DNA from 3 places in the Pseudoalteromonas sp. UCD-33C genome. Region 1 is predicted to be linked to each of the others. Evidence: predicted binding sites of a transcription regulator. Region 1 holds the regulator's gene; each other region holds the start of a gene.

The links. Region 1 encodes sigma-54, which starts transcription at its own class of promoters, with help from an activator protein. Its sites were predicted from a motif close to GTTGGCACGNNNNTNGNNT; they were not measured.
Region 2: a site for sigma-54 is predicted at 2,787-2,805, ahead of AOG26_RS12255 (DUF3192 domain-containing protein). Genes of this name have one in related genera too.
Region 3: a site for sigma-54 is predicted at 1,687-1,705, ahead of AOG26_RS09385 (FlgO family outer membrane protein). Genes of this name have one in related genera too.

The regions. Positions count from the first base shown of each region.
Region 1 covers NZ_LJTB01000001.1:616,569-620,987, forward strand. The annotation lists gene lptB (LPS export ABC transporter ATP-binding protein) at 1-712, shown strand, start outside; gene AOG26_RS02720 (RNA polymerase factor sigma-54) at 828-2,324, shown strand; gene hpf (ribosome hibernation promoting factor) at 2,352-2,639, shown strand; gene ptsN (PTS IIA-like nitrogen regulatory protein PtsN) at 2,643-3,095, shown strand; gene rapZ (RNase adapter RapZ) at 3,096-3,941, shown strand; gene AOG26_RS02740 (HPr family phosphocarrier protein) at 3,955-4,227, shown strand.
Region 2 covers NZ_LJTB01000005.1:141,070-145,488, reverse strand. The annotation lists gene AOG26_RS12265 (response regulator) at 1-1,438, shown strand, start outside; gene AOG26_RS12260 (GGDEF domain-containing response regulator) at 1,407-2,330, shown strand; gene AOG26_RS12255 (DUF3192 domain-containing protein) at 2,363-2,743, opposite strand; gene AOG26_RS12250 (D-2-hydroxyacid dehydrogenase) at 2,907-3,851, opposite strand; gene zntR (Zn(2+)-responsive transcriptional regulator) at 3,946-4,359, shown strand; gene AOG26_RS12240 (SO_0444 family Cu/Zn efflux transporter) at 4,343-4,419, shown strand, end outside.
Region 3 covers NZ_LJTB01000003.1:274,992-279,410, reverse strand. The annotation lists gene AOG26_RS09395 (SPOR domain-containing protein) at 279-815, shown strand; gene AOG26_RS09390 (SPOR domain-containing protein) at 955-1,497, shown strand; gene AOG26_RS09385 (FlgO family outer membrane protein) at 1,738-2,331, shown strand; gene AOG26_RS09380 (FlgO family outer membrane protein) at 2,346-3,020, shown strand; gene AOG26_RS09375 (FlgO family outer membrane protein) at 3,024-3,689, shown strand; tRNA gene AOG26_RS09370 (tRNA-Arg) at 3,865-3,939, shown strand; gene AOG26_RS09365 (zinc-binding dehydrogenase) at 3,966-4,419, opposite strand, start outside.

The DNA of each region.
Region 1 (4,419 bases):
AGCAGAGCTTTTAGCTAAGAGCTATAAAGGCCGCCAAGTGGTTAAAAATGTCGGTCTTGAAGTTGAAGCGGGCAGCATTGTTGGCTTGCTTGGCCCAAATGGTGCGGGTAAAACCACCACCTTCTATATGATTGTAGGCCTAGTCCCAAGCGACAAAGGTAAAATCAGCATTGATGATAACGATATTACCCTTTTGCCAATGCACAATCGTGCCCGCTTAGGTATCGGCTATCTGCCACAAGAATCGTCAATTTTTCGAAAGTTAACGGTTTACCAAAACTTGATGGCTATTTTAGAAACCCGCAAAGATCTAAACAAAGCAGGTCGCGAAGAAACACTAAATAGCTTACTCGATGAATTCAGCATCCAACACATTCGCGATAGCCAAGGTATGGCGCTGTCAGGTGGTGAACGCCGCCGCGTTGAAATTGCCCGTGCATTAGCCGCTAATCCTAAATTTATTCTTTTAGATGAGCCTTTTGCTGGTGTTGATCCGATTTCAGTGTTAGATATAAAGAAAATTATTGAGCACCTAAAAAATCGTGGTATCGGTGTACTAATTACTGACCATAATGTTCGAGAAACCCTTGATGTTTGTGAAAAAGCCTACATTGTTTCTCATGGGGAGCTAATTGCATCAGGCACACCTGAGCACGTATTAGCAGACCAAACTGTACGCGATGTATATCTAGGCGAGCAATTCAGGCTGTAACCATTACGCCAGCGACTAGAGCATCTGCTAGACTAATAACAATGACAATAAATCGATAATGACTTAACTGTGTTTGCACAGTTATCGATAACTTTAAAAGGATTGTTAGGGATACATGAGGCAATCATTACAGCTGCGCATGGGCCAGCAACTTACAATGACTCCACAACTGCAACAAGCTATTCGTTTGTTGCAGCTCAGTACATTGGATCTCCAGCAAGAAATTCAAGAAGCGCTTGATAGTAATCCCCTACTTGAAGTGGAAGAAGCGGATTACAATGAAGAAAGCACCGGCAAGAATGAGCAAAAAGCGGAGTCTGACGATGTGCAAGTCAGCGCGTCTGCCGAAGAAGCACCTAGCGAGTACGAGCAAGAAAGTAGTGATGCTCTCAATAAAGACACCGTAAGCGATGACTTAGCCATGGATGTTACTTGGGATGAGTACATGAGTGCCGCCCCTTCAACATCATCAGGGCCAATGCCTGAAGATGAGTCTATCTATCAAGGTGCATCAACCGAAACTCTTCACGAATACCTAATGTGGCAATTACAGCTCACGCCATTTAGCCCTACTGATGAAGCGATTGCTGTCGCAATTGTAGAAGCTATCGATGATTCAGGTATTTTAACGGTAAGCTGTGAAGATATCGTCGAAAGCTTTAATCAAAATAACGATGAAGAAGAAATCGAACTTGATGAAGTCGAAGCGGTCTTAAAAAGAATTCAGTTATTTGATCCTGTGGGTATTGGCGCGCGCAGTTTACAAGAATGTCTGTGCATTCAGCTACGCCAATTCGATGCCGATACGCCATATTTAGCTGAAACTAAAATGGTTTTATCTGAGCATATCGAATTATTAGCGAGTCGCGACTATCGAACTTTGATGAAAAAGACTAAGCTTAAAGAAAACGAGCTTAAAGAAGTGATGACGCTCATCCACAGCTTAAACCCTAAGCCTGCGGATAGCATAGTACGCGAAGAGTCTGAGTACGTCATACCTGATGTATCAGTGAAAAAAGTAAAAGGTCGCTGGGTAGTCGAGTTAAACCCAGATTGTATGCCAAAGATTAGAGTGAACAGCCAATATGCAGCTATGTCTCGCTCAGTTAAATCAAGTAGCGACAGCCAATTTATTCGTTCTCACTTACAAGAAGCAAAGTGGTTTATTAAGAGCTTAGAAAGCCGTAACGATACGCTATTAAAGGTGACCAACTGTATCGTTCAACAACAACAAGCTTTCTTTGAACATGGCCCTGAAGCAATGAAGCCGATGGTGCTAAATGATGTTGCTGAAATGGTCGAAATGCATGAATCGACGATTTCACGGGTAACAACGCAAAAATATATGCATACCCCACGGGGTATTTTTGAGTTGAAATATTTCTTCTCAAGCCATGTCAGCACCGAAAATGGTGGTGAGTGTTCTTCTACAGCAATACGCGCTTTAATCAAGAAGTTAGTCGCTGCAGAAAACTCAGCTAAACCATTGAGTGATAGCAAAATTGCAGATATATTGGCTGAGCAAGGAATTAAAGTAGCTAGACGTACAATTGCAAAATATCGTGAGTCTCTAGCAATACCTCCGTCTAATCAGCGTAAGAGTCTGATTTAGACGTTTTACATAGAAGGAAAAATGCTTATGCAACTAAATTTAACTGGTCGTCATGTAGAAATCACAGATTCATTAAGAGACTATGTAAACACCAAGTTTGCGAAACTAGAAAGGCATTTTGACCATATTAATAATGTTCATGTCATTCTAGATGTAGAAAAATTAAGCCAAAAAGCAGAAGCAACTTTACATGTAAACGGAGGCGAATTATTCGCTTCTACAGAACATCAAGATATGTACGCAGCCATTGACTCACTGGTCGATAAACTTGATCGCCAAGTCATTAAACACAAAGAGAAATTAGCTCGACATTAAATTATGAAACTAAGTTCACTTACTAACCAGGACTGCAGCAAAGCTGCGGTCCTTTTTAATAGCAAAAAAAGAATTCTTGAATATATCAGCGAACTGGCCCACCAGCAGCTTCCTCATTTATCGCAACAAGATATCCTAGATGCTTTACTCAACCGAGAAAAACTAGGTAGCACCGGCATTGGCCGAGGTATTGCTATTCCACATGGCCGAATGAGCGGCGCAGATGAGCCTCATGCATTTGTGATAGTGAGTGAATCCCCTATTAATTTTGATGCAATTGATAATCGTCCAGTTGATATTTTTGTGGCACTCATCGTACCAGATGGTGACTGTCAGCTTCACCTAAAGACCTTATCAACAATTGCTGATAGACTTAAAGATAAAGAGTTTTGTAAACAGCTGCGTAGTGCTACTACCGATCAGCAACTGTTTCAGGTCATATCAGCAGAGGCATAAATGGAATTAATAATTATCAGCGGTCGCTCAGGCTCAGGTAAATCGGTCGCTTTACGAGTACTTGAAGACTTAGGCTATTATTGCGTTGATAATATTCCGGTTAATTTACTGCCTTCGCTCGTACGTAGTGTGTCTGATAACTACGATAAAATAGCGGTCAGTATCGACGTACGTAACTTACCGAAAGAGCAGCAAGAATTTAATGATATTCTTGAGTACCTGCCAGGTTTCGCAAACCCAACACTATTCTATTTAGACAGTGATGACCAAACTCTGATCAAGCGCTTTTCAGAAACACGCCGCTTGCATCCACTATCTATTGATTCTTTGCCGCTTGATCTGGCCATTAAACAAGAAAAAATCCTGCTTGATGTGTTGATCACTCGCGCTGACTTTATGATTGATACCACTGATCTAAGTGTTCATCAGTTAGCAGAATCAATTCGCGAAAAGATTTTAGGTAAAAAAGATAAAAAGCTAATTATTACTTTTATGTCGTTTGGCTTTAAGCATGGTATTCCAAAAGAAGCTGACTACGTTTTTGATGCACGCTTTTTACCTAACCCACACTGGGAACCTGATTTAAAGCCACTAACTGGCCTTGATCAACCAGTAAAAGATTACCTAGCTAGCCACAGCATAGTGCAAAAGTTCACTTGGCAAATACAAACCTTTGTGCAAACTTGGTTGCCACATTTAGAGCGTAATAACCGCAGTTACCTGACCATTGCTATTGGTTGCACCGGCGGCCAGCATCGCTCTGTTTACTTAGCGCAAACAATTGGTGAGAGCTTTGCCAAAAGCCATGCTAATGTAAAAATTCGCCACCGCGAACAAGACATTTAATTAGGCACCAACAATGCACGCTGAAGATACCTTTTTAATTCAAAACAAACTTGGCTTACATGCTCGTGCTGCTACTGTTTTAGCGCAATTAGCACTGCAATTTGATGCCAAAATTACGCTTTATCAAGATGATAAAGAAGCTGAAGGCGACAGCGTGTTAGCATTAATGCTACTTGAAAGTAGTCAGGGTAAAGAAGTTCGCGTTGTGTGCGAAGGCCCTGACGCCGATGCTGCATTAACGGCAATCGGCGAATTAATTGCACAACGCTTCCACGAGCAAGAATAGCATTTGCTAAGACTTCAAGGTTTACGGTAAACTTAATTCGGATATTTAAAATTCCCTTTAAATATCCTACTTTTATATCGCTCGCTTTTCTAAATTACAAAACTCTTAATAAATTTATCGCAGTGCGACGATATCTCTGCAAATACACTACAAAGCAACTATGCTGTATTTGCTTAGCCTATTTAAACTTTT
Region 2 (4,419 bases), on a different contig from region 1:
TCATGAAATACGCACACCACTCAATGCTGTACTAGGCTTAATTGACGTGATTGCATTGCAAGGTTTAACACAGCCGCAGCGTAATCATGCCGAACAAGCAAAATCAGCAGCCAATAGCTTGCTTACTTTACTAAATCGTATGCTTGACTTTGCCCGCGCTGAAAGCTCGCAAGTACAACTTAATAAAGCCCCTTTTAGTGTGCCTGATTTAATCGACTACTGTCAGGGAATAACAGCCCCTTTATGCGCAAATAAAGATATCGAGTTTAAAGTCGAATGCGATAAAAGCATTAGCGATAACTTAGTGGGTGATCAAATTTGCTTGCAGCAAGTACTGGCTAATTTACTGACCAACGCTGCCAAATTCACCGAACAAGGCACAGTGACATTAAACTTAATGCTGGTGGAAGAGTCAGCTGAGCAGCAACTCATTTGCTTTACTGTTAAAGACACGGGCATTGGTATTAGCAAGGCAGATCAAAGCCGCTTATTTGATGCATTTACTCAAGGTGATGAATCATTAACGCGCTCTCATCAGGGCGTTGGTTTAGGCTTAGCGATTGTTAAGTACGAAGTTGCGCTAATGGGAGGCGAAATTAAGCTGGAAAGCGAAAAAGGTAAAGGCAGTGAATTTTGCTTTTGCTTACAGCTAGATAAAGCCGCGGAGCCTGTGAAAAAAGAACTGGTTTCATTGCCTTCTAGTACTGATTTATCTGGCATGTTAGTGCTGGCTGTGGATGATAACCCGCTTAATTTAAGCATTATTAAAAGTATTTTAGAGCAAATTGATGTCACCGTTGTGTGTGCACACAGTGGTGAAAAAGGCATTGAACTGGCAAATAGCTTAAGGCCCGATCTCATTTTTATGGATATTCAGATGCCAGAAATGGATGGTTGTCAGGCAACGCGTATTATTCGTCAGTCATTCACCAAAGAACAAATGCCGATTTACGCACTCACTGCACACAGTGAAAGCGAAGATATTGAGCATTCAATCGCGGCGGGTATGAATAAGCATTTAACTAAACCGATTGTTGCTAGTAAGTTGTTTTTAGCAATGAGTGAACTTGATAACACAAAAGAAGTCTTTTTTGATCAAGCTTTTATACTGTCTCAGTTTGCAAACAATACTAAGTTAGTATTAACTATGTTGTCGAAGTTTGCGACTATGGCAGCAGAGCAGTTATTACAAATCTCTACATTAAAAACTACCGATGAGTTGGTCCGTGTGGTTCATAATGTAAAAGGGTCAGCCGGAAATCTCGGTTTTAAGCGATTGTCAGCGTGCGCTCAGCAATGTGAAGCTAGGCTTAAAGCAGATGGCGAACTGCCCGAACAATTAAATGATGAGTTGCAATGGCAAATAAAACAGGTCATCGCATTTATCATAGAACAAGGATCTACTGATGTTGAAAAGAGCCAAGGTACTGATTGTTGATGACGATCCGTTAAACCGCTTGGTATTAGAGAAAACATTGCAGCAAGACTATGATGTTTTTTGTGTTGAGAGTGGCGAAAAAGCACTGACGTTTTTAAAAACGCAAACTGTTGATTTGTTGATCTTGGATATTGTAATGCCCGGTATTGACGGCTACGAAGTGCTTACTAAGCTAAAAGAAAGCGCGACTACCAGTATGTTGCCTGTAATATTCATTTCTGCCAATACCAGTCACGATGATGAAGCGAAGGGCCTTGAATTAGGCGCGATGGACTACATCACTAAACCATTTAGTGCTGCTATTGTGCGTGCTCGAGTGCGTAATCAGCTGCTGATCAAACAAAAAAATGACTTACTAGAAATGCTCGCCTCAATTGATGGCCTAACCGAGATCCCAAACCGACGTTATTTAGATGAAAATTTAGCGCGAGAGTGGCGTCGTTGCCGTCGAGATCAAACCCCGCTATCGGTGTTATTGATGGATGTTGATCACTTCAAGCGTTACAACGATTGCTATGGTCACCGAGCAGGTGATGATTGCTTAAAACAAATTGCTCATGCCTTAGTTGGAGCGTGTGAACGAGGCAGTGACTTTGTTGCTCGTTATGGTGGTGAAGAGTTTGCTGCGGTGTTACCCAATACTTCAGCTAAAGAAGCTATGTCGTTTGCAAATAAACTGCGCAATGCGGTGAATGATTTAAACATCCCACACAAAGCGTCGCTAAATGCCGACCATGTCACAATTAGTATCGGTATTGCGACCACAGAAAATGGTCAGGTTTATGCAGAACAAACCTTACTTGAAGAAGCTGATTTAGGTCTTTATCAGGCTAAAGACGCCGGACGAGATCAGATAGTATCGAGAATGATCGCAGTAAATGAACATGAGTAGGCAAAGCCTACTCACCCGTTTCAAATTATTTATTAACCATTGCTAAGTGATTTATAAATCGTATCACCCACGCCAATTAACTTATCATTTTTAAATACGAGTGGCGTACACTCGTCTTTAGTCATCTTGCCATCAGAGTGAATACTATGCGTTGCATAGAATAATACTTGGTAAACATCATCACCTTGCTTTAATAACTCGGTAAAGTTAGGTGTATTTAGTTTGTTTAATACAGTTTGGTAGCTCGTATCTAATGCAAGATTAGAAATCACTTCACGGTTATTTTTATGCTGTTTTTGCCAGCTAGAAGAGTTACCAGCCCAATGTGTGTCGGCTTCACCGTCAGAAACAGCAATGACACAACCAGTTAAAAATGGAGCTGTTAGCGCGGCAATAAGAAGTGCTTTTTTCATGTTATTTTATCCCGAAGAAATTGTTTTATAGTTATTCACTTAATAGCAAACTGCTTGCCAAACTTGTAAATCACAACTAAATCAATTGCTTAGGTTGTGTTTGGTCAATGAGCTAAGTAATAAATTACTAATTACTTAGCTCTATTGACTAATAAATTGCGGTTTAGACCAACCTGTTACGTGTTTCGCCTTGATTAAATGCTTGGATATTTAACGCAATTTCGTTAACTAAGCGCACAATAGATTCTTGGCTCGCCCATGCAATGTGTGGAGTAAGTAATAAGTTTGCACCTTTGTATAGTGCCAGCGGGTTTTCTTGCTCTGCGGGTTCTTTACTGAGTACATCAACACCGGCTCCGGCAATAATATTATTAGCTAATGCATCAGCTAAATCGGCTTCATTGATGATCCCACCACGAGCAGTGTTAATGATGATAGCTGACGGTTTCATCATGCTTAATTCTGCCGCAGCGATTTGGTTGCGCGTTTCATCAGTAAGCGGGCAGTGAACACTAATGATATCGGCTGTGGTTAGGGCGTCATTGAAACTAACACGACCTTCACGAGGCGTTTGGCCTTTTCGTTCACTAATGATGACATTGGCACCAAAGGCGCGTGCTACATCGGCAACGGCTTTACCCAGTGAGCCATAGCCAACAATAGCCAGTGTTTTGCCGGCAATTTCATTAAAGCTGTAATCTAAACGGCAAAACATAGGGCTTTGCTGCCATAAGCCTTGCTGGCAATCATTAATGTATCTGTGAGTATTGCCCAGTAAATTAGTGATGAGAGTAAAGGTATGTTGCACCACACTCGGTGTTGAATAGCCCGCTACATTTGTCACTGCGATGTTATGTTCTTTGGCTGCACTTAAATCAATGTTGTTAGTCCCTGTCGCTGCAACACATATTAATTTTAAATTAGTTAATTTGCTCATGGCGTTCTGATCAATCACCACTTTATTACTGATAACGATATCGGCATCTTGGCAGCGCTCAACAACCTGTTCTTTAGCGGTTAAATCGTAACAGGTTAATTTACCTAATTGCGCTAAGGCATCTAACGAAGTGTTGGCTAATGTCGCTGCATCAAGGACAGTAATATTCATGTGCTTTCCTTTTTTAATTTATTGCTTGACCTTGGGGTGTACTCCAAGGTTTATAGTGAGCATAATAAATAAACGCTTCACAATGGAGACGGTGATGAAAATAGGTGAGTTTGCCCGTCAGTTGGGTGTCTCAACAGATACGCTACGGTACTACGAAAAGCATGGTTTGTTAACGCCTAGTTCGCGTTCAGACGTGGGATATCGTTTTTATTCTGAGAATGACTATAAACAAATGGCGTTTATTCTCAGAGCAAAGAATGTTGGCTTTAGTCTGGCTGAGATCAAAGAGCTACTGCAAATTAAGTTTCATAAAGATCAGCATTCTTGTCATGAAGTTAAAGAGATGACGATACAAAAACGTGATCTCGTTGCACAACGAATTGCAGAGCTTACTCGCTTTTATGACTCACTATCATTATTAGCAGATAAATGCTGTGGCGGAGAAGAGCCTGCTGAAAACTGTTCAATACTAACGACGCTGGAGGATATCGATGGACTTACTCAATAATTTTTGGCATCTGTTTTTACTTTCAGCGCCTTGGTTAATGTTGGGCTTATTCATAGCTGG
Region 3 (4,419 bases), on a different contig from region 1:
AGTTAAACTCAGCTATACTTATAAAAATACCTATGTAAAGACGGATTTTTATTGCTTTAGGTTGTCTAATATGAAAACTTAAGTATTAGGGTGTCATTAAGTTTTTATTGCAGTTAGTTAAGCACTGTACTGAAAATATTATAATAACAAATAATGTGTTAGAGTTTTCTTATGCAATGCCGTAAATCACTTTTATGGTTTTTGTATAGGTAAGTGCTAACAGATAGACTTCTTTAAAAAGAAGCAAATTTTTAATGGTACGTTTAAGAATCCTACTTATGAAATATTGCTCAAAACCTTTGCGTTACAGTATATACCTGTTGGTGTTATTGACTGTGTCTGGTTGCAGTAATAAGGCATTTCCTGATATCTCTTTTAACAAGCTTCCTGTTTTCAATGTTGTTCAGTACCTTAGCGATGTAACGCTAATGCAAAACTCATTTTTGTTGGCGCAAACCCAAAGTGAACCGGTCAGTACAGTGTTAGATCAGGCTGATACTTCTCAAGCACTATCAAGCGACTCTAAAGACTCTGTTAAACCTGACTATGCATTTGCTTTGCAATTAGCGTCTGTTAATACGGAACAAGATCTAGCTTATACATTAAAGAAAATGGCTAAACGAGCACCCAGTATTTTTCAAGGAAAGCCGATACTTAATGTTGAAGTCGCTGATGTAAATGAGCATACCTACTATCGACTTAAGTTTGGTGGCTATAAGTATTTGAAAAACGCGAAAGCTGATTGTGAAGCGATTAAACGACAAGGCATTGATTGCTGGGTAAGTAACTACACTGACAACCGAATTTATTTTTAGCGTCAAATATTCACTCTAAAGATGGCATTTTTATTGCTAGGATTTAAGTCTGTTTTTTAGAATTGACGTCACCATGCATTTTTCTATTTTCTCGAAATATCTATTTATAACCATCTGCTTAACTGCTCTAACAGCATGTATGATGAGCCAAGAGCAAACCCAGCCAGCTTACACTGAGCAGCAAGTACAGCAATTTGCTGCCCAGTGGCATAATAAACAACCTAGTATTGAGCGTCTTGCGTTGATGGAAAAAGACCTTGCGTTGTTAATCGAAGTGCTTTCAGCCAATAGCGATTTAACCGCACAACCATCACAATTTGAGCCACAAAATGATGTGATTATTCATCAAAGCGAACAAACGCAAGTACAGCAAGCATCATCCACAGACTCACTTGAGGCGATTATTGCAGCAAATAAAGCGGCTGAAGCGGGCGTGCAATTAGGTTTATATTTAACGCCGAAAAAAGTTAGTCATCAGGTCTTAAAGCTTAAACGTGATTATCCTGCTGTTTTAAATGACCTTGATTTTCGTTTTAAAACACGAGAGCAAAAAGGCGTAACCTTGTATGGATTGAGGGCTGGTCCATTTGCAAATTATACTCAGGCTACTGCATTTTGTGAGATAGCCAAAAGAATGGGGCAAACCTGTGTGACGGCACCGTTTCTTGGGCAGATACTATAACCGCTTATTTAACAACAGAAGGGAATTGACCCTTCTGATAAACCATTCGCCTCCTCAAAAAATTAGTTACATCAGCCTACACAATTAAATCATTGTCTGAATGCAACGCTAGCTTATTGGTATTTTAGAAGTGACGTGTTCTTGTTACCACGCTTCGGCTTTTCATAATAATCCCATCAACAATAATACTTAGGCATAATTATTGCTTTGTACTTACTAAGTTTAGTGAGGATGGCAATTATGCGCCTGTTATTTTATTCAGTTTTTTTAGTGTTGGTGGGTTGTAGCTTAACTGAAGAGCCACAAAAAACGCCCCCTAGAGAAACCCCAAAATCGCCGATGGCACCTTATACGGTGCATCAATACGTTGCTGATTTAAGTAGTCAGCTGAGCCGTATTCAAGGCCCTTACAAAGGCAATGCACGTATTGCTGTGACCAGTTTTTATATGGCTGATGGCTTAGGTACTGATTTAGCAGAAGATCAGGGCAGTGGCTTGAGTCAGCAAATTCAAGAAAGTTTATTAACGCAATTTACTCAGCTTGGTTTTCATACCATAGAGTATCGATTAGAAAATACTTTAAATTTGCAGCAATCGGCCGATAGTGTACTTAGTCGTGATATAAATACTTTGCGTCAACGTCAGAATATTGACTTTGTTATTACCGGCACACTGACGCGGCAACAACATGCCTACATAGTTAACGCCCGATTGGTAAATACCAAAGATCTGCGAATAGTATCAGCAGCAAGCACCGAGATCCCTATCAATGTGATGTGGGGCGCTGAAAAAGTTCAGCAACGTGATGGCCAGTTGTATCGAAGCGAATATTAAGAGGAACTCATTTAATGAAACGTTTAATTTTAACTTTATGTTTGCCGTTTGGCTTTGGTTGCTCGTCAATGTTAACTGGTGATGCAACACAACACGAAAATGATCCTCAGTTAGCTGCGCAAAGAGAAGTTGCCGCGCCGCATAGTAATGACAGTGTGTTTCAAACCAATCAGGCGGTAATGAATAACAGCACTTTTACAGCAGCCCCAACTCGTAAAAATATCAATCACTATGTACGTGGCATCATGCAGGATTTAGTTGAAAACTTGCAATATGTTAGTGATAACACACCAGTTGCTGTTTCAAGCTTTGTGTACCTTGATGCAGATTACAACTCAACAAATTTGCTGGGTAATCAAATTGCCGAAAGTTTTATTCATGAACTTCATGCGTTTGGTGTGCCTGTCATTGATTTTAAAACCACGGATTATATGCGTGTTACGCCAAGTGGTGATTATGTTTTCAGTCGTGATTATTTAGAGCTTAGCCAAGACCAAAACTTCAATTATGTATTGGCAGGTACTTTGGTTAATCATCAAAGTGGTGTGCTCGTGAATGCGCGTATTGTTGGTTTAGCAAGCAAAGCTGTTGTAGGGTCAGCGCAAGGTTTTATCCCGCAATCAGTGGTTGATGCCCTTGATAGTACCAACCGCAGTGATGGTATTACACTAAAACAAGCAAGTGAGTAAGCTATGAAAGGTTTTATCTTAGCATCGTTAACGCTCGCACTATCTGGCTGCCAATTGCTGCCAGAGCAATCAGCAGAGCCGCAAAATACAGCTCAAAATGTACCTGCATCAGCAAATACTCAAGTCGATTACGTTGCTATGCTACAAGCGCTTGAACAAAATGATATGCAGCAGGATAACGCTAACCATCGTTTATTTGTGCCTTATCAACATCATAAAACCGTTGTTAATTATGTCGAGCAAATGGCCCTTGAGTTAGTGGATACCATGCAACAAGAAAGCGAGTTAGGAATAGCCATAACTAGCTTTGTTGATTTAGATGCGAGCCTTAAAAATAGCTCTCAACTTGGTAATCAACTCTCTGAAACAATGATGCACCAGCTGCAAAAATTTGGCTTTGGCGTTGTTGATTTTAAAACGATGGATATCATTAGTGTGACCTCACGTGGTGATTTTGTGATGTCGCGAGATGTAGAAGAGTTAGCCGAGCGTCGCATCGCGAGCCATGTACTTACAGGCACGCTGATATACCGCCCAAATGGTGTTGAAGTGAATGCTCGAGTAATTAACTTAAACTCAAAGCTGGTTATTGCCAGCGCACAAAAAGTGATCCCTTATTTTGTGCTAAAAAATGAGTCAATCAAATCAGCAACTGCTCGCGTTAACTAGCTTCATTATTTTGCCAATCGACTTACTCACAAGTCGATTGGTTTATTCTCTTGATTACCAAAGCCTTAGACCGTTATAATTTTAGCTACAAGCTACAAGCTACAAGCTACAAGCTACAAGCTACAAGCTACAAGCTACAAGTTACAAGTTACAAGCTTTACCTCAACTTTTGAGTGGCCTCTTAGTTAAATGGATATAACGGCCCCCTCCTAAGGGGCAGTTACAGGTTCGATTCCTGTAGGGGCTACCAAGTTACTTCAGCAACCCCCAATTAAATTAACCCGTTACTTTTTCAAGCTCGCCTGTGCGCCATGGTTCAATGATGATTTTGATATGGTCGTTTGGTTTAAATAAGGTATCAAATGCACCTTGTACGCCGTCTATGCCGACTTTACCAGTACGCATTTTTTGCCATGCAATTTTGCCTGACGCAATGTTCTCAAGTGATTGTGCAAACTCTTCTGGCTGGTAGTAATAAGAGAAAATAAGGTCGAGCTCTTTCACTGTGGCATAGGCAAAGTTAACGTTTAGTGGCGCGGTATGTACACCTGTTACAATGATTTTTGCTTTTGCCGGTGCACGTAAAATGTAGTCGTTCAATAAGCGGCTTACACCGGCACATTCAAAAATAACGACCTTGTTGTTACCCGCAAGTGCTGCGGCTGTAGCAACTTCATCATCTTCCATAGGGTTAACATATTCTGTGGCGCCAAATTCAAGGGCAATTTGT